Regions from separate parts of the Lederbergia sp. B243.17 genome, predicted to be linked through region 1. Evidence: predicted binding sites of a transcription regulator. Region 1 holds the regulator's gene; each other region holds the start of a gene.
What was found. Region 1 encodes Rex, which represses fermentation and respiration genes when NADH is low (regulators of the CRP and FNR family bind a similar motif). Its sites were predicted from a motif close to TTGTGAAATATTTCACAA; they were not measured.
Positions count from the first base shown of each region.

Region 2: AC0TWI_RS09485 (cytochrome ubiquinol oxidase subunit I) is a predicted target of Rex. The motif match lies at 4,353-4,370, and genes of this name have one in related genera.
Region 3: pflB (formate C-acetyltransferase) is a predicted target of Rex. The motif match lies at 4,497-4,514, and genes of this name have one in related genera.
Region 4: AC0TWI_RS15020 (DoxX family membrane protein) is a predicted target of Rex. The motif match lies at 4,461-4,478, and genes of this name have one in related genera.

Region 1 covers NZ_JBWBKF010000072.1:1,487-7,255, forward strand. Annotated here, with positions in the region: gene AC0TWI_RS13185 (ABC-F family ATP-binding cassette domain-containing protein) at 1-612, opposite strand, end outside; gene moaC (cyclic pyranopterin monophosphate synthase MoaC) at 738-1,226, shown strand; gene AC0TWI_RS13195 (redox-sensing transcriptional repressor Rex) at 1,282-1,956, shown strand; gene AC0TWI_RS13200 (twin-arginine translocase TatA/TatE family subunit) at 2,022-2,198, shown strand; gene tatC (twin-arginine translocase subunit TatC) at 2,214-2,969, shown strand; SAM riboswitch class I at 3,133-3,239, shown strand; gene AC0TWI_RS13210 (YezD family protein) at 3,313-3,477, shown strand; gene AC0TWI_RS13215 (LLM class flavin-dependent oxidoreductase) at 3,580-4,596, shown strand; gene AC0TWI_RS13220 (GNAT family N-acetyltransferase) at 4,593-5,132, shown strand; gene AC0TWI_RS13225 (MetQ/NlpA family ABC transporter substrate-binding protein) at 5,135-5,769, shown strand, end outside.
Region 2 covers NZ_JBWBKF010000049.1:9,729-15,497, forward strand. Annotated here, with positions in the region: gene cydC (thiol reductant ABC exporter subunit CydC) at 1-158, opposite strand, end outside; gene cydD (thiol reductant ABC exporter subunit CydD) at 155-1,876, opposite strand; gene cydB (cytochrome d ubiquinol oxidase subunit II) at 1,879-2,892, opposite strand; gene AC0TWI_RS09485 (cytochrome ubiquinol oxidase subunit I) at 2,879-4,282, opposite strand; gene AC0TWI_RS09490 (acyl-CoA dehydrogenase family protein) at 4,566-5,720, opposite strand.
Region 3 covers NZ_JBWBKF010000085.1:182,712-188,480, forward strand. Annotated here, with positions in the region: gene AC0TWI_RS17470 (alanine/glycine:cation symporter family protein) at 1-1,031, shown strand, start outside; gene pflA (pyruvate formate-lyase-activating protein) at 1,398-2,126, opposite strand; gene pflB (formate C-acetyltransferase) at 2,167-4,395, opposite strand; gene AC0TWI_RS17485 (methyl-accepting chemotaxis protein) at 4,694-5,557, opposite strand.
Region 4 covers NZ_JBWBKF010000079.1:6,515-12,283, forward strand. Annotated here, with positions in the region: gene AC0TWI_RS14990 (5'-nucleotidase C-terminal domain-containing protein) at 1-354, opposite strand, end outside; gene AC0TWI_RS14995 (hypothetical protein) at 520-1,305, opposite strand; gene AC0TWI_RS15000 (hypothetical protein) at 1,524-1,658, opposite strand; gene AC0TWI_RS15005 (hypothetical protein) at 1,833-2,009, opposite strand; gene AC0TWI_RS15010 (GNAT family N-acetyltransferase) at 2,183-2,734, opposite strand; gene AC0TWI_RS15015 (FusB/FusC family EF-G-binding protein) at 2,835-3,488, opposite strand; gene AC0TWI_RS15020 (DoxX family membrane protein) at 3,853-4,365, opposite strand; gene speD (adenosylmethionine decarboxylase) at 4,634-5,455, opposite strand.

The DNA of each region.
Region 1 (5,769 bases):
CCAGGAGAGCGTTTCGATGTCGAGATGGTTCGTCGGCTCGTCCAAAATCAGTACATCGGGTTTCGTCAGCAACAGCTTGGCAAGGGCAAGGCGTGTTTTCTGCCCGCCGCTCAAGGACGAGATCTGCATCCCGTAATCTTCCTGATAGAAGCGGAGGCCGTGGAGGACCGAGCGGATATCCGATTCGTATTGGTAGCCGCCCGCATCCTTGAAGGTCACTTGCAATTTATCATATTCTGCGAGCAGCTTCTCATATTGCCCGGCATCTTCATAGATCGACGGGTTGGACAGGTCAAGCTCGATCCTGCGAATGTTCTTTTCCATGCTGCGAAGATTCTCAAAGACCGTCAGCATCTCATCCCAGATCGATAGGGAAGATTCCAGGCCGTTGTCCTGTGCCAGATAGCCGATGGTCACCTCGTTCGGCTTAATGATGTTCCCGCCGTCATAGGAGAGCTGCCCGGCAATCATTTTCAGCAAGGTCGACTTGCCCGCCCCGTTGCGACCCACAAGGGCAATCCGGTCGCGGAGCTGAATTTCCATTTTTATATTTGATAAAATCAGTTCAGCACCAAAGTATTTTGTTAATTGCTGCACCTGAAGAAGCATCATAATTTTCACCTCTAGTTTCATAGCAAGTGTACCGTATTTCCACCATTCTCGGCAATCATCGCCTTTTTCGGTCAGGAAAAGACAGGTCGGGGGAAATAGTGTATGATAGAAAGGAGGTGTTGGCTGTGGACAAATTGACGCATTTCAACGAAGAAGGCCGGGCGAAAATGGTCGACGTCAGTTCGAAACCGGATACAGTCCGGACGGCAATCGCCCAGTCAAGCATAGAAGTGAATGAACAAATATATAGACATATACAGGCAGGGGAAATCAAGAAGGGCGATGTACTGGCTGTCGCTCAAGTGGCGGGCATTATGGCCGCCAAGAAGACATGGGACATCATCCCAATGTGCCATCCCATTCCGCTCAAAGGGATCGACATCTCTTTTGAATGGGTGAAGGGTGACATGTCTTGGCGTCTTCTCATCCGCGGAGCCGTCAAGACGTTCGGCAAAACGGGCGTGGAGATGGAAGCCCTGACCGCTGTATCGGCAGCAGCCCTGACAGTGTACGACATGTGCAAGGCGATCGACAAAGGAATGGTCATTGGTCCAACATTTTTGATTGAAAAAACGGGCGGCTCGACCGGAAAAGATTATCAGCGCCAAATCTGACAGTCGGTTCTTTGCAGCAGGCAAGGAATCCTTTGGCTTTTTGGAGGAAAAATAAATGAATGACGAACAGACGAAAATCCCGCAGGCAACGGCGAAGCGGCTGCCGCTCTATTACCGGTTCTTGAAAAATCTGCATGCTTCTGGAAAGCAGCGTGTTTCGTCGGCAGAGCTGAGCGAAGCTGTTAAGGTCGACTCTGCAACGATCCGCCGGGATTTTTCCTATTTCGGAGCGCTTGGAAAAAAGGGCTATGGGTATAATGTAAACTATCTGCTCTCCTTTTTCCGGAAGACCCTCGATCAGGATGAAATCGCCAAAGTGGCATTGATCGGAGTCGGAAACCTGGGGACGGCATTTCTGAACTACAATTTCCAAAAGAACAACAGCACGAAGATTTCGATGGCTTTTGATGTCGATAAGGATAAGGTCGGAAAGAAGATCAGCGGGGTGCCGATTTTTGACCTGGACGATCTTGAGAAGGAACTGGTCCGGGAGGATGTCTCTGCTGTCATCCTGACCGTGCCGGCGAGTTCAGCGCAGCCGATTACCGACAGGCTGAGGAACACGAATGTAAAAGGAATTCTTAATTTCACGCCAGCGAGGCTGTCGGTGCCGCCATCGATTCGGGTGCACCACATTGATTTGGCAGTCGAACTGCAGTCGCTCATCTACTTCTTGAAAAACTATACGAATGAAGAGAGCGGCGACACGGAAAATTCACAGGATATATAAAAACTGCAGATAGCCAAAAGGCTTGTTTTCCGTTACACTATATCTATTAGAAGGAGGTGGGCGCAATGGGAGCAGGTGCAGGAAGCTTGATGATCATTGCATTTGTCGCAATATTGATTTTTGGCCCGAAAAAATTACCTGAGCTTGGCAAGGCTGCCGGCAATACGCTGCGTGAGTTTAAGAACGCAACAAAGGGCCTGGGTGAAGATGATGAGAAGGACAAAAAAGACGCCGGCCAATGATAGGATGAAACAACTATGAGTCAGAATGAAATGACGATTTTTGAACATATAGGCGAACTGCGAAAACGGCTGATCATCATAGTCGTTTTCTTCGTATTGGCAGTAATCGCCAGTTTCTTTTTTGCACAGCCGCTGATCCGCATCGTCCAGAATGCGGACATAGCAAGTGAGCTGACGATGAACGCATTTCGGGTAACCGATCCGTTCAAAGTTTATATGAAAATGGTATTTGTCATGGGAATCATTTTGACATCACCGGTTATTTTGTACCAGCTATGGTCATTCATTTCTCCCGGTCTGCTGGAAAAGGAGCGGAGGGCAACATTAGCCTATATCCCGTTTGCATTTCTCCTTTTTATCGCAGGGGTTGCCTTTTCATATTTTGTCCTGTTTCCGTTCGTCATCAAGTTTATGCTCGGTTTGTCCGGCAACATGGACATCCAAACGACGATTGGCATCAATGAATACTTCCAATTTTTGTTTCAAATTACACTTCCGTTCGGACTATTGTTCCAATTGCCTGTCGTCATGCTCTTCTTGACGAGGCTCGGAATCATCACACCGGACTTTTTGATCCGGACGCGCAAATACGCGTATTTCATTCTGCTGGTGATTGCAGCTTTCATTACGCCGCCTGATGTGGTCTCCCACATGATGGTGACGGTGCCGCTGCTCATCCTTTATGAAATCAGCATTGGTGTGGCGAAAGTCGGCTACCGGAAAGTGCTGGCTGCAGAAGAACAACGGAAACGTGAATCCAATCTAGAATAGAAACCGGCGTCCTGAAGAGGGGACGCTGTTTTTTTTGCGATAAATACAAGTAAACCAATCGGATTTTAAAAAACTTATTGTTTTTCCTATTGACGGAAGATTCTGCTTGGGGTAAGATGAGGTCACTCCCACACGGAGAGCATCAGCCAACTGAATACGAGTTTTCTTATCCAGAGAGGTGGAGGGACTGGCCCTTTGAAGCCTCGGCAGCAGACCTATTAGGTACTGTGCCAATTCCAGCAGGTATGAGCAATGCCTGAAAGATAAGAAGAGACCATTTTTTTATGGACCCAAACCTCTTCTTATTTTCAGAAGAGGTTTTTTTACACTTGGAGGGATGCGAATGGCAACTGAAAAGGCAAGTGTGCTGAAGGACATTATGGCCGCCTTGCAAAAGCTCGAATATGGATCACTTGTCATCACTGTGCACGAAGGGCAGATCACTCAGATTGAGACAACGGAGAAAAAGCGGTACCCGCTCAAGGCAAAGGAACGAAAATCATTGTAAATCACAAAAAATAAAGAGAGCCGATTAGACAACTAAAGGCATCTTCCCATCCTTATTAAAGGTGGTGAGATGTCTTTTTTTCATTCAAAGGAGGGAGAAGCCATGACCTACAAAGTAGGAATTCTGGATCAAAGCCCGGTATTCCCCGGAGATACAGGGGCGGACGCATTGCAGAAGACGACGAGGCTTGCGAGGAAGGCAGAGGAATGGGGGTACGACCGATTCTGGGTGGCAGAGCATCATCAGATGAAGGGGATTGCCGGCTCATCCCCCGAGGTGCTGATCGCCCATCTGCTCGCCCGCACGAGCACGATCAAAATCGGAGCAGGGGGAATCATGCTGCAGCACTACAGCCCTTATAAAGTAGCCGAGAATTTTCACGTCTTGGCGTCACTTGCCCCTGGCAGAGTGGATCTCGGAGTTGGGAAATCGCCAGGGGGATTCCCGCTATCCACCGAAGCACTGCGCGATGGCCAAGTCGGTGCAAGCTTTGAAGAGAAACTATCATTCTTAAAACAGCTTGTTGACCAAAATGTCGCAGAAGACCATCGGCTTGCGGGAATCCAGGCTTATCCACAGCCGACCGTTAAACCGGAAATCTTCCTGCTCGGAGGCAGTGCGTCCAGCGCCGAATTGGCGGCAAAGGAAAAGGTCAATCTCGTTTTTGCGAAGTTCCTTGCTGGCGGTGAGGATGTGCTGAAGGAAGCAGTCTCCGCGTATACCGCAGGCTACCCGGAAGGGAAAATCGTCGCTGCCGTTTCTGTGCTGGCAGCCTCGGACGGCAAGGAAGCGAAAAAAATTGCCGAGGAAAACAGGCTGTTCGCCATCAAACCCCGAAACAGTGCAAGATTGACCGTCCAATCTTATGAACAAGTGCTTGCCTATGGAGAACAGGCGAAGGAGCCGTTTGAGACGGAAAGCTTGGAAGCGGGAATGATTGCCGGATCGCCAGAGGAGGTGAAGGCAGAGCTGGACCGGCTGCACCACGCTTACGGTATCCATGAATTCATTCTTCACACACCGATTCGCAGAGAGGCGGAACGATACCGATCGTTTGAACTGTTACGGCCAGAACCGATAAGCAAGGAATCATTCTTAGAGGAAGAGGTGTTCATATGAAAAGCACAGTGGAGCATACCGTTTTGATCCGGGAAATGGCGATCGGTGAAAGGCAAGAGGTTCAGCGGATGCTTTTGGAGAGCTACTGGCAGTTCAAACGGATATTCGGCCCGGAGAAGTGGCCGGCGTATGCAAAAGAGCTCGTCCTGTCTGTCGGCCGCTCCGATGAGGGCCGCGTGTTTATCGCTGAGCAGGAGGGTCGGATTGTTGGAAGCATCCAGGTGTTCCCTTCGTCTGACATCGCCTATAGAGACTGGCCGCTCACAATCGACTCCCCGATCATCCGCTTCCTCGGCGTGCATCCGGATGCGCGGGGCGGGGGAGCCGCAAGAAAGCTCCTCACTGCAGCGGTACAACATGCAAAAGAGTGCGGTAAAAAGAGTATTTTTCTGCATACGACCGACACGATGGAAAAGGCTGTAAAACTATACGAAGCTTTCGGTTACCGGCGTGAGCCGTGCTATGACCTTGCCGGCGGTGACTATCCGATCAAATGTTATCGATACGACATTCAAAATAAGGGGGAAGAAAGATGAAATTGAAAAACCGTGTTGTTGGACTGTTGCTAGTTGCCGTATTAAGCGTGACGGGGGGCTGTGCCGCTGCCAAGAAGGAGACGTCGGCGGAAGGCAAAGAGACCGTTCTGAAAATCGCCGCTTCCTCCACGCCGCATGCGGAAATTCTGGAATTCATCGAGCTGGAGCTGGAAAAGGAAGGGATCAAGCTGGATGTGTCGATTGTGAGCGACGGCATTCAGATCAATCAGCAGACAGCAGATGGCCAACTGGATGTCAACTTCTTTCAGCATACGCCGTACTTGAACCAGGTGAATAAGGACAGCGGCCTGGATTTGGTTGAAGTAAAAGGCATTCATATTGAGCCGTTCGGCGTCTATTCAAAAGAAATCGACTCGATAGAAGACCTGTCCGAAGGAGCGAAAGTCTCATTGCCAAAGGATCCGGTGAACTTTTCCCGGGCTCTGGAACTGCTGGCTGCCCATAAAGTGATTGAACTAAAGGAAAAATCCGGGGATTATCTGCTCGGGGACATTGTAAAAAACGAGAAAAACATTGAATTTGTTCCCGTCGATTCAGCTGTACTCGTCCATTCCCTTGATGATGTGGAAGCGGCGGCGATCAATACGAATTATGCGTTAGAAGGCGGATTCAAACC
Region 2 (5,769 bases), on a different contig from region 1:
TTCTCCGGGCGCTGGGAGGCACGCGTAATCAAGTAGCCTGAAGTGAATGTAAGCATAGATGCGCCAAGAACTGTCAATACGCCGAGCAGAATTGTCGAGATCATCATCCACCGATATTGTTTAAAGTAGGGCCATATATACATCTTGAACAAGCTCATCGTTTCCCACCGCCTTGCTGTGCGCGAATCAGATTCCAATACGCACCCTTTTTGCTTTCAAGCTCTGCACCTGTTCCCATTTCAACAATCCTGCCTTGATCAAGGACAAGAATCAGGTCCATCTCTTTCATCCAGTGAAGCCTGTGCGTAGCGAAAAAGACAAGCTTTTCCTCAAGAAACGGCAAGACCAGCTTTTTAATTTCATGTTCTGTCTCAATATCCAAATGGGCGGTCGGTTCGTCAAAAAGCATAACCGGCCGGGGATTCAATAGAGCACGGGCAAGCGCAATCCGCTGCTCCTCTCCCCCGCTTATGCTGCGTCCCCCCTGCCCAATCCTTTCATCGAGGCCTGCAGGAAAGCGACTGATCAGTTCCGTCAGGCCCGCGAGTTTTGCAGCTTCCGTAATCTTTTCTCTCGTTGCCTCCGGTTCGTAAAAAGCGATATTCTCAGCAACAGTCGCCGAGAAAATATACGGGTGCTGCGGAATATAGGTCACCTGCTCTTGCCAGCCCGGCTGTGCAAAAGCAGATTCCTTGCCATTTATTAAAATTTGCCCGGATTCTGGAACCGTGAAGCCTGACAGCAGGTCGATCAGCGTTGATTTTCCAGCTCCGGATAGGCCGACAATGCCGATCTTTTTTAAACCTGTAACGGAAAAAGTGATGTCCCGGAGCAAATCCCGTTCTTCTTCCGCAGACCGCTTGACCAAGCCGGTAACCGCAAGCGCACTTTCCTCATTCCACGGCTGCATAGTAAGGTTTTTGTTTTGCGGAGCGGCCTCTGTTTCCAGGAGGGCATGAATCTGGTCACTCGCGTCTTTCCCGTCCATAGTCGCATGATAATCATTGCCGAGTTCGCGCACAGGCAGAAAATATTCAGGAGCCAGAATAAGGATGGCAAGTGCCGACTCAAGCCCGATATTCCCATTGATCAGGCGCAGTCCCAATTCTACGGCCACAACCGCCACCGATAGGCTCGAAAAGAAATCAAGCGAAAAAGTCGAAAGAAAGGCAACACGAAGCGACCGATTCGTTGCGATCCGGTATTTTTCGCTGACGGTTTCAATTGCATCCTTGTGTCCCTTGCTCCGACCCAAATATTTCAATGTGACAAGACCGCGGAGAGAATCAACGAAATGCCTAGAAAGCAATCGATATGTCTCCCACTGGGCATCTGCCTGCTTTTGCGCAGCAAAGCCAAGCAAAATAAGAAAAACAATCATTACCGGCATCACGATTGCAAGGATGACGCCAGAGGAGGTATCCGTAATAAAAATATAGAGGAGCAAAATTGCAGGTATCGCAAAGGACGCTGCTGCCCGCGGAATAAACAGCTCCAAGTATTTTCTGAACTTCGGTACCCCCTCAAGCGCTAGTGATACTAAATTCCCTGTTCCATGGCTGCCGATCACCCTTGGGCCAAGTGAGAATACTTTCTCGACAAGCTCGTCTTGAAGCCGGGCCGACGTCTCATCGGCAAACCGGTACGCAATCCTCTCTTTGCACCATTGCAAAAAGTGGCGCACAACAAATGCTGCGAAAAAAATGGCAAACGCCGAAAGGACTGCTGACCAAGCAGTCCCTTCCACCATGTTCACAATTGCTTTTGATAAATACAGCGCCTGGAAAATGATCGCGGCTGCCTGAAGCACAGTCATAAATCCGATCAGTAATAAAGCCTTTCTGCTTCCCGGGTAGCGTAAAAGATGTTTGTCCATCATCAGTATTCCATATGCTCCTTATGTGATACTCGTTTGCGGAAAATATAGTAGCTCCATATTGTATAAGCAAGCACGATCGGTATCATGATCGCTGCAACGATTGTCATGAGTTTCAAAGAGTATTCCCCTGACGAGGCATTGTAAACCGTCAAATTATTCGCCGCCTCCGTTGAGCTGATCATGACGTTCGGAAACAGGGTAATGAAAAACGATGACATAATGATAATCAGTATCAAGCCTGTCGCAGCAAAACTGAACCCTTCCTTCCCTTTACGGAGCAGCGGGAACAGCAGCAGATACAAAATGATCGACACTCCATACATCGGCAGCAGAATTTCCCCTTTTGCCGAAAAAGCATCTGTATAGACTGCAGTCAATACCGTAAAAAGAACAACAACTATACCGGTAGCGATATAGACCTTCAAAGCCGCTTTCCGTGCCCGCTCCCGCAAATCGCCTTCCGTCTTCAATGAAATGAACATCAAGCCATGCAAGTAGGAAAGCAGGACAAAAGCGATACCGCCAAGCACAGTATACACATTGACGATGTCCGTAAAGCCGGCATGCATGTTCATATCTCCGTCAATCGGAAGCCCTTTGATCAAACTTGTAAACAGGACGCCCAGCAAGAACGGAGGGAGAATACTGCCAAGCAGAATGGACCAGTCCCATGTTTTCGTCCATGCAGGAGTGTTTACTTTTCCCCTGAACTCGAAGGCAACCCCTCTTGCGATCAAAGCGAGAAGCAGGACGACAAACGGGATATAATAGCCGCTGAATAGTGTCGCATACCAATGCGGGAAGGCGGCAAACATGGCACCGCCTGCCGTGATCAGCCACACTTCATTGGCATCCCAGAAGGGGCCGATCGTGTTGATCAGCACCCTTTTTTCAATATCATTGCGCGCAAGGAACTTCGTGCTCATCCCAACGCCGAAATCGAATCCCTCCAGGAAAACAAAACCGACAAACAGGACGCCTACCAAAACAAACCATAATTCACTGAGCTGCATGTTTCATTCCTCCTGTTCCAAAAGGATCTGTTGCAGAAACATCCTCTTTTGGCTTTTCGTGCGGCCCCTGTTTGATTACACGGACAAACAGGTACACCATCGCAACAGCAAGCAAAGTATAAATGAGCGAGAAGGAGATCAGCGAGAAGAGGATCTGTCCGGCGCTAACGTTAGGGGAGACCCCGTCCGCTGTTCTCATTAATCCGTTTACTACCCAAGGCTGGCGTCCCATCTCAGACATGATCCAGCCAAAAGAGTTGCCGATGAACGGCAAGAATATCGCAAATACGAGCAGCTTGAGATAAAGAGCGCTCGCTGTTATTTTTTTCCTCCACATCAGGAATAGGCCAAGAGCGCTGAGTACAATCAGCACGCCACCCGTTCCCGCCATGATCCGGAAGCTCCAGAACGTTGTTTTTACCGGCGGGATGTAGTTTCCAGGTCCGTGGATAGCCTCCATTTTTTTCTGAAGGGTGTCCATCCCTTCGACTTTTCCATGGAATTGACCATAAGCAAGGTAACTGAGCAAATATGGAACTTCAATTCTTGAAGTACTTTTGTGATTTTCAGTGTCGATATTCGCAATAACGGTCCATGCTGCCGGATCGCCGCTATCTTCCCACAGCGCTTCAGCCGCAGCCATTTTCATTGGCTGTGCGCCCATCAGATAGGTTGCTTGGGCATGGCCTGAAAAGGCAAGACCGAGACCCGCTGCCAAGCCAACGACGAGTGAAACGGTCATAGAACGTTTGTAGAAATCGATATCTTTCTTTCTCAGAAGGCCCCATGCACTGACCCCTATAATGAAAAAGGCACCTGTTGCAAAACTTCCGGCAATTGTATGCGGGAAAGCAACCCACAGTTTCGGATTTGTCAGGAGAGCTACGATATCAGTCATCTCCGCACGGCCGTTCCGGATTACATAACCGACCGGATTTTGCATGAACGAGTTTGCTGCCAGAATCCAAAATGCTGAAAGGATGGTTCCGATGGAAACGAGCCAGATGCTCGCGAGATGCAGTTTCTTCGGTATCCGATCCCAGCCAAAGATCCAAAGGCCAATAAAAGTCGACTCCATAAAGAAAGCAAGCAGTGCCTCAATCGCAAGCGGCGCCCCAAATACGTCTCCAACGAACCGGGAATAGGCCGACCAATTCATTCCGAATTGGAATTCCTGGATGATTCCTGTTACAACGCCGACAGCGAAGTTGATGAGGAAAAAGGTACCCCAGAATTTCGTCATCTTTTTATAGATGTCATCTTTTTTAATCAAATACATTGTCTGCATAATCGCTATGATGAAAGCCAGGCCGATCGATAACGGTACGAAAATAAAGTGAAACAGCGTTGTCGATGCGAACTGGATACGGGACAAGATAACCTCTTCCATATTACATCCTCCTAGTTCGTGAAATAGTGAGCAATACTCCTTCTATTCTATACCAAAAGGACCGGAAAGTTTGTGAAATATGTTACAAATTTTCGATAGAAGATAGGCGGCTTTTTTACATGAAATTTTTACCTGTAACGGTGTAACAAATTTTCCATTGACAATAAGAAAAACGACTGAAAAAGGCGTTTCCAATACCTTTTCCAGTCGTTTTTTATCCGTTTTTCTCCGAAGTTATGGCGAAAAATTGTCTTTGTGCTCCCCTGCCGTAAAGAATAAATGATCAATCTTCCTTTGCTTTGATGGCAGAAAGGGCGAGCTTTTTAATGGTCATGTCATCCATTGGGGGATTATGCAATCCTGCACGTACATCTCGGTAGTATCGCTGCAGTGGATTACTCCGCTGCAGGCTTTTCGCTCCGACAACCCGCATCGCCTTATCGACTACAGTAAGAGCAGCATTTGTAACAGCATGCTTGGCAACCGACAGTTCATTTTCCATATATGGCCGCCTCATGGGATCATCGTACGCCTCGGCAATGCTGTACAAAACATGCCTTGCCTTGATGAGTTCCAAGTCGATCTCCCCAAGCTGCTGCTGGACATTCGGCAATTGGCTGATTGTTCCCTTGATACTGTTCGGAGAATGCTGATTGGCAAAATCAATCGCGTAATCTCTTGCTGCCTGTGCGATACCAAGGTAGCAGGCGGGAATATGGAGCATCCAGCCATTCAGCGAACCGCTTCGATCCATTCCTATCTCCACAAGCTGGGAAGCGTCGACAACCACATCCTTCAGTACAAGATCATGGCTTCCTGTTCCTCTCATTGACAGAACATCCCATGTTTCCTCTATATCCATCCCCTTCGTATCCCGGGGCGTCAAAAAGAAACCGATTGTCTCGTCCTCTTCTATCCAAGCAGAGACGAGGATATCAGTGAGGACTGGAGACGCAGTCGTGAATGTCTTTCTGCCGTTAAGCACGTATTTTCCGTCCCGTTTCTTGGCAGTCGTTTGCGGCCGGCCGCCTCTTGTCGGGCTCCCTGTTTCTGCTTCTGTAACAGACCGATTGACGATTGCACCATCAAGCACCTTTTTCGCAAAGGCGGCGAGCTGATCCTCTGTCCATCGCTTCCTCTCATAAATTTCGCCGACAACACTCATGTGCCAGCCGATCGACAGAGCCGCGTTCGCATCATAGCTTGCGAGTGTCTCCTGCACGAGAAGAAGATCATATACTCCAGCCCCTCCCCCGCCGTAAGATTCTGGCAATGTGAACGCCGTGTATCCTATCTTCTTCAATTCCTCAAATGCTTCAAATGGAAAAGAGGCTTCTTCATCCACTTGTACAGCTTTATCGGCAATTCGCGCTTTTTTCTTTTCGAGTTTATCCAGCCAATTTCTCTGGCGCTCTGTCTTGGTAAATAGTTCAAGCATCCTATCCACTCCCAAGGAAATTTATTCCGACTCTTCAGCTATGATTAAT
Region 3 (5,769 bases), on a different contig from region 1:
GCTGTTTATGGCCAGGGGTTCAAGCGAACACCGTGGCTTTAACGATGAACAATACATTCGGCATATCGCCAGCAGCAACGGGGACGGTTATGATCCTTTTACTGGCACTGATCATTTTCGGCGGCGTTAAACGCATCGCCAAAGCGGCGGAGGTCATGGTTCCTTTCATGGCAATCGGGTACATATTGCTTTGCATCATCATCCTGAGTTTAAATATTTCTCAGATTCCCGATGTGATTTCGCTTATCCTCACGAGTGCGTTTAACTTGAATTCCACCTTTGGAGGATTGATGGGATCTGCGATTGCCTGGGGCGTACAAAGAGGTGTTTATTCGAACGGAGCCGGATTAGGAAGTGAGACGTTCGAAGCCGGGGCAGCGGAAGTATCACACCCTGCCAAGCAGGGCTTAGTCCAGGCCTTCTCCGTTTACATCGACACGTTGATCATTTGTCCCGCTACCGCTTTCATGATTCTCATCACAGGGATGTATGATGTGAAGCCGGAGGGAATGTCTCCTATTACCAACAAGCTCGGCAGTGCGGAGCCTTCCACGTATACACAGCTGGCCGTCGATGCGGCCTTATCAAGATTCGGATTAATCTTTCTGGCCATTTCCTTATTCTTTTTCTGTTTCACTACCCTGCTGTCTTATTACTACAAAGCAGAAACCAACCTTGCGTTCCTTACTAGCAAGCAAAGAATAAAGGCTGCCTGGCCAAACACGGTCCTAAAAGTGGTTTTATTGGCGGCTGCCTTTTATGGAAGTGTGAAATCGGCATCCTTTGTCTGGGCGATGGGGGACTTAGGAATGGGAGCGATGGCCTGGGTGAACTTGACTGTTATTTTCCTTCTGACCAAGCCGGCATTGCGGGTATTTAGGGATTACGTAAGACAAAGAAAAGCCGGGAAAGACCCTGTCTTCAAGCCCGCAAAACTGGGGATTGAAGGAGCAGATTTCTGGGAGGAAAAAACCAGAACCTCCGCGAAGAAACAAATGGCACGGCAGCCACAGCAACAGATTCGAGCATAAAGATCAATGGTACCCATCATAGAGAGTTGATGGGTACCGTTTTTACATTTAGAACGATTGTTACAGCGCTATACACCAATAATGCGGCCACAAAGACATTGAACGGTTTGCGGTACCGCTAAAAATAGAGTTTTATATTTGGATCACCACCGCAGGAGGACAGATGAATCTGTTTTTAATGGGGAAGTCGCCTTTTTGATAAATGACTATTTATACAAACTGAAAAGCACACAGGCTACACACCTATCACAATCCCGGAACTACCCTCACCCGGTTAAGCATGACAATTTATTACCCTCATTAAAATAGAAAATGGCTCAGCTTAGGCAACTGAGCCATTTTATTTATGGATTCTCTACTCTCTTTTTATGCCCCTCTTAAAATCCGCTCAGCATTTTTCACCCGTTCTGCTGTAGGCGGTTCGACCCCCTTCAGTTTGTACTCCAGCCCAAGGCTCTCCCATTTGTAGATTCCCAGCTTATGATAAGGAAGGACCTCTATCTTTTCTACATTGCCAAGTGTTTGGATAAACTCCGCAAGCTTTGTAAGGTCCTCATCATTGTCGCTGATCGTCGGGACGAGTACGTGGCGGATCCATACAGGTATCCTTTTGTCTGATAAATAGTAAGCGAAGTCCAGAATATGCTCATTTCCCATACCTGTCAGACCCTTATGCTTCACCGTGTCAATTTCCTTAAGATCCAACAGAATCAAGTCTGTTAACGTAAGAAGTTCTTCCAAGCGTTCCATAAAGTGCGGAGTGCGGGTAAAGCATCCGCCAGAGCTGTCAATGGTCGTATGGATCCCCAATTTTTTGCACTCCTTAAAAAGCTCAATCAGGAAATCCATTTGGAGCAACGGTTCACCGCCGCTTACCGTTACCCCGCCATTTGATGCTTGGAAAAAAGGCAGATAGGTTTTGATGTCATTAATGATCTCATCAACACTCATTTCCTTGCCCTTTTTCAATTTCCAAGTATCGGGGTTGTGACAAAACTGGCAGCGGAGCAAACACCCCTGCGTAAAAATCACGTAACGTAAGCCTGGACCGTCTAGTGTTCCACACGTCTCAATGGAATGTATGCGTCCATTCATGCTTTGCGCCCTCCTTACTTTCTCGTACATCTTAAACGATTTACATGCTTTCGTGGAATGTCCGGTTGATTACATCAATTTGCTGCTCTCTCGTCAGTTTAATGAAGTTGACAGCATACCCGGATACACGGATTGTCAACTGCGGGTATAGTTCCGGATGCTCCATCGCATCTAACAAGGTTTCTCTATCAAACACGTTCACATTTAAATGGTGGCCTTTCTTCATGGCGTATCCATCAAGCAGGCCGGCGAGATTGGCGATCCTTGTTTCCTCTTCCCTGCCAAGCGCTTTCGGTACGATCGAGAAGGTATTTGAAATTCCATCAAGTGCATATTCATATGGCAGCTTTGCAACAGAGCTCAGAGATGCCAATGTTCCCTTCGTATCACGGCCATGCAATGGGTTCGCACCTGGAGCGAATGGTTCGCCCGCTTTGCGTCCGTCCGGTGTATTGCCTGTTTTCTTTCCGTATACGACGTTCGATGTGATCGTCAATACAGATTGTGTGTGGACGGCATTGCGGTAGGTTTTATGTTTTTTGATTTTGTTCATGAAGCGTTTGACGAGCTCCACTGCAATCTCATCGACCCGGTCATCATTGTTGCCGTATTTCGGGAAGTCCCCTTCAATCTCGTAATCTACGACAATTCCGTTTTCATCACGGATTGTTTTTACATTCGCATATTTGATGGCACTCAGAGAGTCGGCGACAACAGACAATCCGGCGATTCCACAAGCCATCGTACGCATGATTTCCCGGTCGTGAAGCGCCATTTCGAGACGTTCATAGCTGTATTTATCATGCATATAGTGGATGATGTTCAGTGTGTTTACATACAATCCGGCTAGCCAGTCAAGGACGACATCGTATTTCTTGAGAACCTCTTCATACTCAAGGCATTCAGAAGTGATCGGTGCATACGCCGGGGCGACTTGGATTTTCAGTTTTTCATCGACACCACCATTGACTGCGTACAGCAAGGCTTTTGCGAGATTCGCCCTCGCACCGAAGAACTGCATTTGCTTGCCGATCGCCATCGCAGATACACAACACGCAATCCCGTAGTCATCTCCATATGTTTCCCGCATGATATCATCGTTCTCGTATTGGATCGAGCTTGTTTTTATTGACATTTTCGCACAATACTTTTTATAGTTATCCGGCAGTTTGACAGACCATAGGACTGTTAAATTCGGTTCTGGCGCTGGCCCCAGGTTATCCAATGTGTGCAGGAAGCGGTACGAGTTCTTTGTCACCAGCGGACGGCCATCCTGCGCCACACCCCCCAGTGATTCTGTTACCCATGTTGGGTCCCCGCTGAACAATTCATTGTAATCAGGGGTTCTTGCGAATTTGACCAGGCGCAGCTTCATGACAAAATGGTCGACGATTTCTTGCGCTTCCTCTTCGGTTAAGAAGCCGTTTTCCAGATCCCTTTCGATATAGACATCAAGGAAGGTCGATACACGGCCGAGACTCATCGCTGCCCCATTTTGCTCTTTAATCGCAGCCAAGTAAGCGAAATACAACCATTGGAACGCCTCTCTTGCATTGGCAGCAGGCCCGGAAATGTCATACCCGTACGATACGGCAAGCTGCTTCAACTCCTGCAGCGCACGGATTTGCTCAGACGTTTCTTCCCGGTCACGGATTACATCATCAGACATCGTGCCGTTGCCGATCAGATCCAGATCCTTCTTCTTGTCTTCGATGAGACGGTCCACCCCATACAGCGCCACTCGGCGGTAGTCGCCAATGATCCTTCCGCGTCCATACGCATCAGGAAGCCCTGTAATGATTCCCGCTTTCCTTGCCATCCTCATTTCCGGAGTGTAAGCATCAAATACGCCTTGGTTATGTGTTTTGCGGTATTCCGTAAAGATCTTGACGATATCCTCTTCTACTTGAAACCCATATGCTTCAGCAGCATCCATCGCCATCCGAATTCCGCCGAATGGCTGGAGCGAACGTTTAAACGGCCGGTCCGTCTGAAAACCTACTACCTGTTCTTTTTCTTTATCTAAATAACCTGGTCCGTGAGAGGTAATCGTAGACACGACCTTCGTATCCAGATCCAGCACCCCGCCGTTTTCACGTTCCTGCTTCGTCAGCTCCATCACTTGATCCCATAAACCCAATGTCCGTTCTGTCGGACCCGCTAAAAATTCATCGTTGCCAGTATACGAAGTGAAATTGGCCAAAATGAAATCCCGTACATCAATTTCCTTCTGCCATTTGCCATCGTTGAACCCGTTCCATGCTTTCATTTTACTAACCTCCATGTAAAAAGATTGTACATGCGACTGTTTGCTCACTACTGAGCAAACTTCCTTATACCAACAGTATACACCTTTGCCGGAAAATTACTATGTGAATCTATTCACATAGAGAAGAAAAAATATTGACTGTAACAAATTATTCAAAAATACACATAGAAAAACATCCCTCTGCACACGCAAAAGGATGTCTTTATGCTACCATATGTACTCTTGCCGATCCGGCTGCTGGATAGATTTTTTCAAAGCCGGCAAATCGGTCCTTTAATTGCAGTAGCCGTCTCCCGGCCTAGAGGATACTCGCCAGCTTCTCCGCTGTTTGTATAACTTGATCATGTGCCTTCTTCAGCTCCTCGACAGAGAACGAGTTCTGGCTTATATTCTCTTTCACTTTGTTTACTGCCTCTGTCATGGATGAGACGGAGCTTGCAATCTGTTCCAGCTGCTGTGAAATTTCTTCCGCGGAACCCTTGCTCGTATCCGCCATTTTCCGCACTTCACCTGCGACTACAGAGAAGCCCCTTCCATACTCGCCTGCCCGTGCTGCTTCAATGCTCGCATTCAACCCAAGTAGGTTTGATTGCGAGGCAATGTTCTTAACAGTTTGGGCCATGAGTCCAATCTTCTCCACATGCTCCTCTACGTATTCGGATTCCTCTTTTAGCTTGGCGATATTGCTGACGGCCAGCTGTGTTGCCTGATGGACCACTTTCGTACTTGTGCTCATTTCCTCCACCAATGCCATTAGCTCATCGGAACTTTCCTTGATCACCGTTTCTTGGTTGGTAATGTCCGTTGCAATCTTAATCACACCGATTACCCCTCCCGTTTCTCCGACGACCGGGGTATACATCGCATCGAGCCAAAGGGGTTCCCCGTTTCTCCGGACACGTTCCACCTTATCGTGGAATGCCTCGCTGTTCCGTAGGCTATTCCAAAACGATGTGTACTCAGAACTGCCGGCAAACTCCTTTGCACATAGTTCACTATGATGCATCTTGGCAAGCTCTTTCTCCGTATAGCCAACAACTTGGGCAAATTTATCATTCGCCCACATAATCTTCCCGTTTGGGTCAAATAAAATCATCGCCAAAGATTGCTTAATCGCTGTAAATAAACTTTCCGGACTTAACTCTAGTTGTGCAACAGTCATCAAGCCATCCCCCAATTTTATTTGTTCTCTATTGTTTAAAATTATATCAAATAATCCAGCAGGATTTTAAAATTTTTCCGGGATTCAGTGGTCAGATCCACAAAAAAACTTTGCACTGGACACAGCGCAAAGTTTTTTTGTTCATCGAGCCTGACTGCTTGCCGTGGACGCGGTTTCTCTTGTCAGGGACAGGAAAATAGGGTCACTAAAGA
Region 4 (5,769 bases), on a different contig from region 1:
GAAGTCATGGTTGCCTGCAGCCATTGCATCGTAGCCGAGCATATTAAAGATTTTTGCGATGCTTTCCCCCTGTTCGAGTGTAGCGAACGGTGTCCCGTGAAATGTATCCCCGGCGTCCAACAGCAAGGTGTTCGGATTGCCCGCTTCAATTTCCTTCACAAGCGTTGCAATTTTTGCAAACCCCATGCCGTCATGCTCGCCTTCCACGATACGGGCATGCGTGTCATTCGTATGTAGAATTGTAATGCTCGTTGTGCCATCAGCACCTTCCGCCCGGACAGTTTGGAATGCAGGACCTAAACCGGCAAACACGAGCAAGGCAATAACAACTGATACAAACCCTCTTTTCAGCATCTTCTTCCTCCTCTAATATGTTTTTACCTACAAATTCAGTATAATACGAAACCTATGAAAATAGGGGTAATTTCTCAAAAAATGAAAAAAGTACCTGTAACCCGCTGAGATAACGCGTTAACACGTTATCTCAGCGGAGTCAGGTACTTCATTCGATTCATCTCTTTATTGAAATTTCTTTGCTTTGTTGTTGAACATTTCAGCTTTTTTCGCCATTGCTGCGGCCTTGTTCGGGTTTCCATTTTTGCTGGCAATGTTTGCTTTTTCATTCATGATGTTCGCCTTTTCCGTAAACATGGCGGCTTTATTGTTCGCAGTCGGTACTGCTTTAGCTGCTTCCGGCTTGGCTGGAGCTGCTGGAGCCGTCCTTTCCGTGCTGGCTGCAACAGTTGGAGCGGCTGGGGCTGTTGGAGCAGCTGGGGCCGTTGGAGCAGCCGGAGTAGTTGTGTTAGGAACGGCAGTCTCATCAGCAGTGCCAGATGGTTTCGTTGTCACAGCTGTATTGTCTTTCGTACGGACAGCCTCGGCTTTTTGCAGGAAGAGCTCCGCTTTTTTGTTCAATTCCTCTGCTTGTTTTTTGTTTCCGTATTTGCTTGCGATTTCTGCCTTTTCTTTAAACATCTCTGCTTTTTGTTCAAACAGTAATGCCTTGTTTTCCATTTTTGAATCTGCAGATAGTTTTTTATTCTGTACCAGGTTTTGAACCCGTTCTGCTTTTTGATTGAACATTTCCGCTTTTTTGTTCAGTGCGGCAGCCTTGTCAGCATTTCCATACTTCCCGGCAATCTCTGCTTTTATCTTGAAGAGATCTGCTTTGTATTCGAAAAAGCTTACCTTCGATTCAATTTGCTGTGTGCTTTGCCCTTGCATTTGAGCATGTGATGTTAATGGGGCTGCGATCATGCAAGCCGCAATCCCTGCTGCCGCGAAACCTAGTTTATAATTTTTCATATTGAATTCTCCTATTCTTATGCCTGTCCTTCATGACAGTAGTCAATCTTAAATTGTTTTTTTTGAGTGTTGCATCCCGGGACAACATAGTATCCGTTGGAAAATCTTTCTTTCAGGGGGTATGCCCAAAAGTTTTTTTAATTCATGTCGAATTATGGCAGAATACAAATAAAAATGCCCGCTCATGAGAGGAGCGGGCATTTTTTTCTATGTTGTACTTATCTGCGGCCGATTTCTCTTATTTCCAGAAAATTATCGAGGTCCACGTGAATCAGCGCATATGGCTTCGCTGTCTTATGTGCGTCTGACGTCTCCTCCAGCAACTGGTCGATGTCCACCCACTGCTGTTCCATGCTGAATCCCTCCTTGCCTCTATGTACCTTTACATACTATTCGCCGGTCCATTTCATCTTATGGGGGTTACGGTGAATTTATTTTTAGGTATATTTCCTTTACCCGGGCAAGAGAGGATCAAAACCACTGTAAAAAAAAAGACAGGAGAATGTTCTTCCCCCGTCTGATAAACCCTACAATTCCTGGTAATCCCTTTGATACCTGCCTCCGTCCTTCACATCAGAATGATATAAAGCTTTTAAGGCAAAAGGTTTTTCTAAATCATGTTCTTTCATAACCTGCTTCAGCTTCTTGTTCAATTCCGGATAATACTTCACGAGTTGCTCCATCTTTGTTTTCGAGTATTGCATATGTGCATACCTCCCATTCAGCTCTGTCTCAAGTATAGCATGGCTGCCTCGCCGTTTATTAGTATTCGAAAACATAAGATTTCATATAGTAGCGGCTTTAATAAAAAAAGCTGGCGAATCCATCCTATGGACATTCGCCAGCCCTCTTTCCACAAAGCATTACCGCTTAGCCGCTACACAGCCTTCTTCTGCCATTCTTCCTTCAGCATGCCATAAACAACATGGTCGACAAAATGGTCATACAGCCACTCTGCCTGGCGCAAACAGCCCTCTTCGACAAATCCGAGGCGCTCCGGAATGCTGCGGCTCTTGGCATTCCCGGCTGCTGCCCGGATTTCAACTTTATTGAGTGCCAGTTCATCAAAGGCATACCTTACAAGTGATTGCGCCGTCTTCGTCATGATCCCTTTTCCTTGGTACCCCTCGCCAAGCCAATAACCGATATAAGCCGTTTTGTTCGACCAATTGATAGTATTGAACCCTGCTACGCCTGCCATTTCCCCATTGAATATAATGGCTGCATGCAGACCTTTATTTTCCGCATACTCTTGTCGGCAAAATCGGATAAATGATTCGGAATCCTTGATTGTCTCCGTCCGGTCGACCCAGGAAAGCCATTCCTTCAAATAATTGCGCGACCGATCCACAAGCTCAAACATGCGCTCACTATCCTGCATATCCAGCAGCTTTAAATACAGACCGTCCTCGATTTCATGAACAAACATCAAATCTCCCCCCATTTGTCCCGCCTGCTGCTCTTTTCCAAGGTGGCGGACAGGCTCTCTATACCTTATACCTGACTGGAGTCCAAGAAATTTTCTCGGGTTATTTCAGGGTTTGAAGAAAGTTTACAAGTTTGGCAGCGTCAGTAATGTACTGGTTGCACTGGATGCTGTCTTTGCAGATCGTATTGCCTCTTTTGGTAAACGTGCCAACTGATGCTCCTTTTTTCTCCGTCAAGAACATTCCGATGTCTTCGTTGCGGTTGCAAAGAGTGCAAATGCCTTTTTGATTCAAGCTTTTAAATGTTCCCTGCAAGCCTATCAATTTGTTCTCAAAAGGGGCGACGATATATCTTTTATCAGAACCTTCATCATCCCAGCTTAAATAAGAGATTTCCCGGAAATCCTGATCCCATTTTGGCATTTTCAGCTTTTTTACCTTTGGAAACAGCTTTTTTAGTGTTTGCTCGGAAACTTCCTGAAAAGGGATCACATATTCAATCAGTTTTTCCAAATAAGCTGCCTCTTCATCATGGGTTTGAACGGTTGCCAGTTCTTGCAGCAATTGCAGCTGGCCATCATTCAGAGCATCGAACCGGTCCAATACTTTTTCAACGGAAAGGGATTTTAAGGCATCCAGCACCCCTTTATCATTCACCGTCATGTGCCCGTTTACAAGATGTTTTGCCTGCATTTTAATAAAATGGTACTGATCGCTCTTAATAAATGGTCCTTCTATTTTCTTTGCATTTGTCATTTAAAGCCAGCTCCTTATTTTTGTTTTTGAATAAGGTGCAAAGCTGTATGCAGCAGCAAGCTGCTTTATCGGCGATAACCTATAATCTCCGCCTCACACAAAGGATCGCCTTTCCATACAGGCTTTGCGTGAGACGCTGCACACCCTGGCAATAAGGAAATAATGATTGCCATGTTAGCTCCACCCCCTTAAAGGAAGTACCTTCCATCCTGCCGCGCGTATTGCGGGCAGCTAGTCTATACAAACATGATAGACGTATTATAAACGCTTGGACCCAAAAATCCAAGAACATAAAAAATAGAGCGAATTTTTTCGCCCTATTCCTAATGCCCAGTTATGATTCCTCTATCTATCCATTTCTGCTTTAGTGCGCTGCAGCCCCATGATGTTTTTTGAAGATGTGCTTGTCTTTGATCGTTTTGGCAGCTGCTGGAATCAAGAAGCGATCGACCCCGTAACGAGTTGTTCCATTTAGGACAAAGAGGAGAATGATTGCTGCTGCGAGTAGGAGCGGATTCGTGCTGATTGTACCTGCCATCAAGAAGTTCAGGTTCATGAACGCTCCTGCAATCAATGCTGGAAGTGCCAAAGCTCCAAGGATAAGTCCAGCCCCGACTAGTATTTCACCCCATGGGATGAGGATGTTGAAGATTTGCGCATTTGGCAACGCTACGTTTTCCAGGAATCCTGCGTACCAACCTTGGACTAAAGGTGCTTCTCCACCTGCTTTTGCTATTGCCCCTTGAAGGAATCCTGTCGTATCAAATCCTCCTCCTGCCAGCTTATGCCAACCTGCTTCCAGCCATTGTACACCGAGCCATACACGCAATACTGTCCAGACGACTGCTACCCAACGATTTTCATACCATTTGTTCATTTTGACTCACTCCTTATTTTTTGTAGATCTTGTGAAATTATTCACATAAACTTGTAAAAAAATAAGTTCATTATCAGCTGATTTTGTAAATTCACTTGTGAATTATTTCACATTCTCTTTACACTCTTAATATACAACCCTTCTTCAAGGAAAGCAACCCCTTTTAAGCAATGTCAACATTCTGCCACATTTCTCCTCCGCTTCCACCCCTCTTCATTCAGATACAGTAAAAGCGCCGGAGGACAAGCCCCCAGCGCTGCAGGTTCTCTCAGCGATCCCAGTCCGGAACAATGTTTTTTCCGTAAAAAATCTCGTCCATTTCAATCTTCAATCTTTCGGTGATTTCGATTGTTTGCTCAGCACTTAATTTGTCCTTCGTATAACCGAAAAGATAGTTATTCAAGTCGAATTCTTTCAATTTGCATTTCGTGTGGAAAATATTATCTTGATACACATTCACATCAATCATGTCGTACATTTCTTTTAAATCGTCCGGAATATAGTTTTGGATGGAATTGATGTCGTGATCAATGAAAAGCTTGTGGCCATCCTTTGCTCTTGTAAAGCCGCGGACCCGGTAGTCAACAGACATGACATCCGTTTCAAAAGAACGGATCAAATAATTCAGCGCCTTAAGCGGGGAAATTTCACCGCATGTTGCAACATCGATATCGGCCCGGAATGTGCTGATCCCTTCATCAGGATGATATTCCGGGTACGTATGGACCGTGATATGGCTCTTATCCAGTTGGAAGACGACGTTACCAGGAAGCGGCCCGGGTGTTTCTTCATACGTGTCTGCCGGGACTTCCACAATCGGCCCTTCAGAGATAAGTACGGTCACACTCGCCCCCTGCGGCACATAATCCTGCTTGGCCACATTCAAAACATGCGCCCCGATAATATCCGCTACATGATTTAATATTTTCGTCAGCCGGTCTGCATTATATTGTTCATCAATGTAATCAATATACGCTTCCCGCTCCTCGCGTGTCCTTGTATAACAAACATCGTACATATTAAAGCTCAGCGCTTTCGTCAGGTTATTAAAGCCATGCAATTCGACGCGCCGTTGCGGAGATATTTCCATTTCATCGCCCTCCTCGCTGACAGGGCAAAGATGCACCCAGTCTTCTTACATCTATTTTAACCATTCGCAGGCAGGAAAAAACATTCTTCTCCTTGTCCTCAGGATACTCTCTCCGTTAAAAGCACAAAAAAACCAGTTCCATCTAGGAACTGGTTTGTCAGTTTAAAGGTAACAGCCGCCTTTGCCGTATTTAAAGAAAAGAAAGTTTTAAACCACCACTCCTCAAAGTGGGTGTTTGCAGAAGCCTTCTTGCATGCCCTCCTTGTCATTTAGACGGAGATATGTCATTCCGGTTTCAATTTTAAACTCCCTGT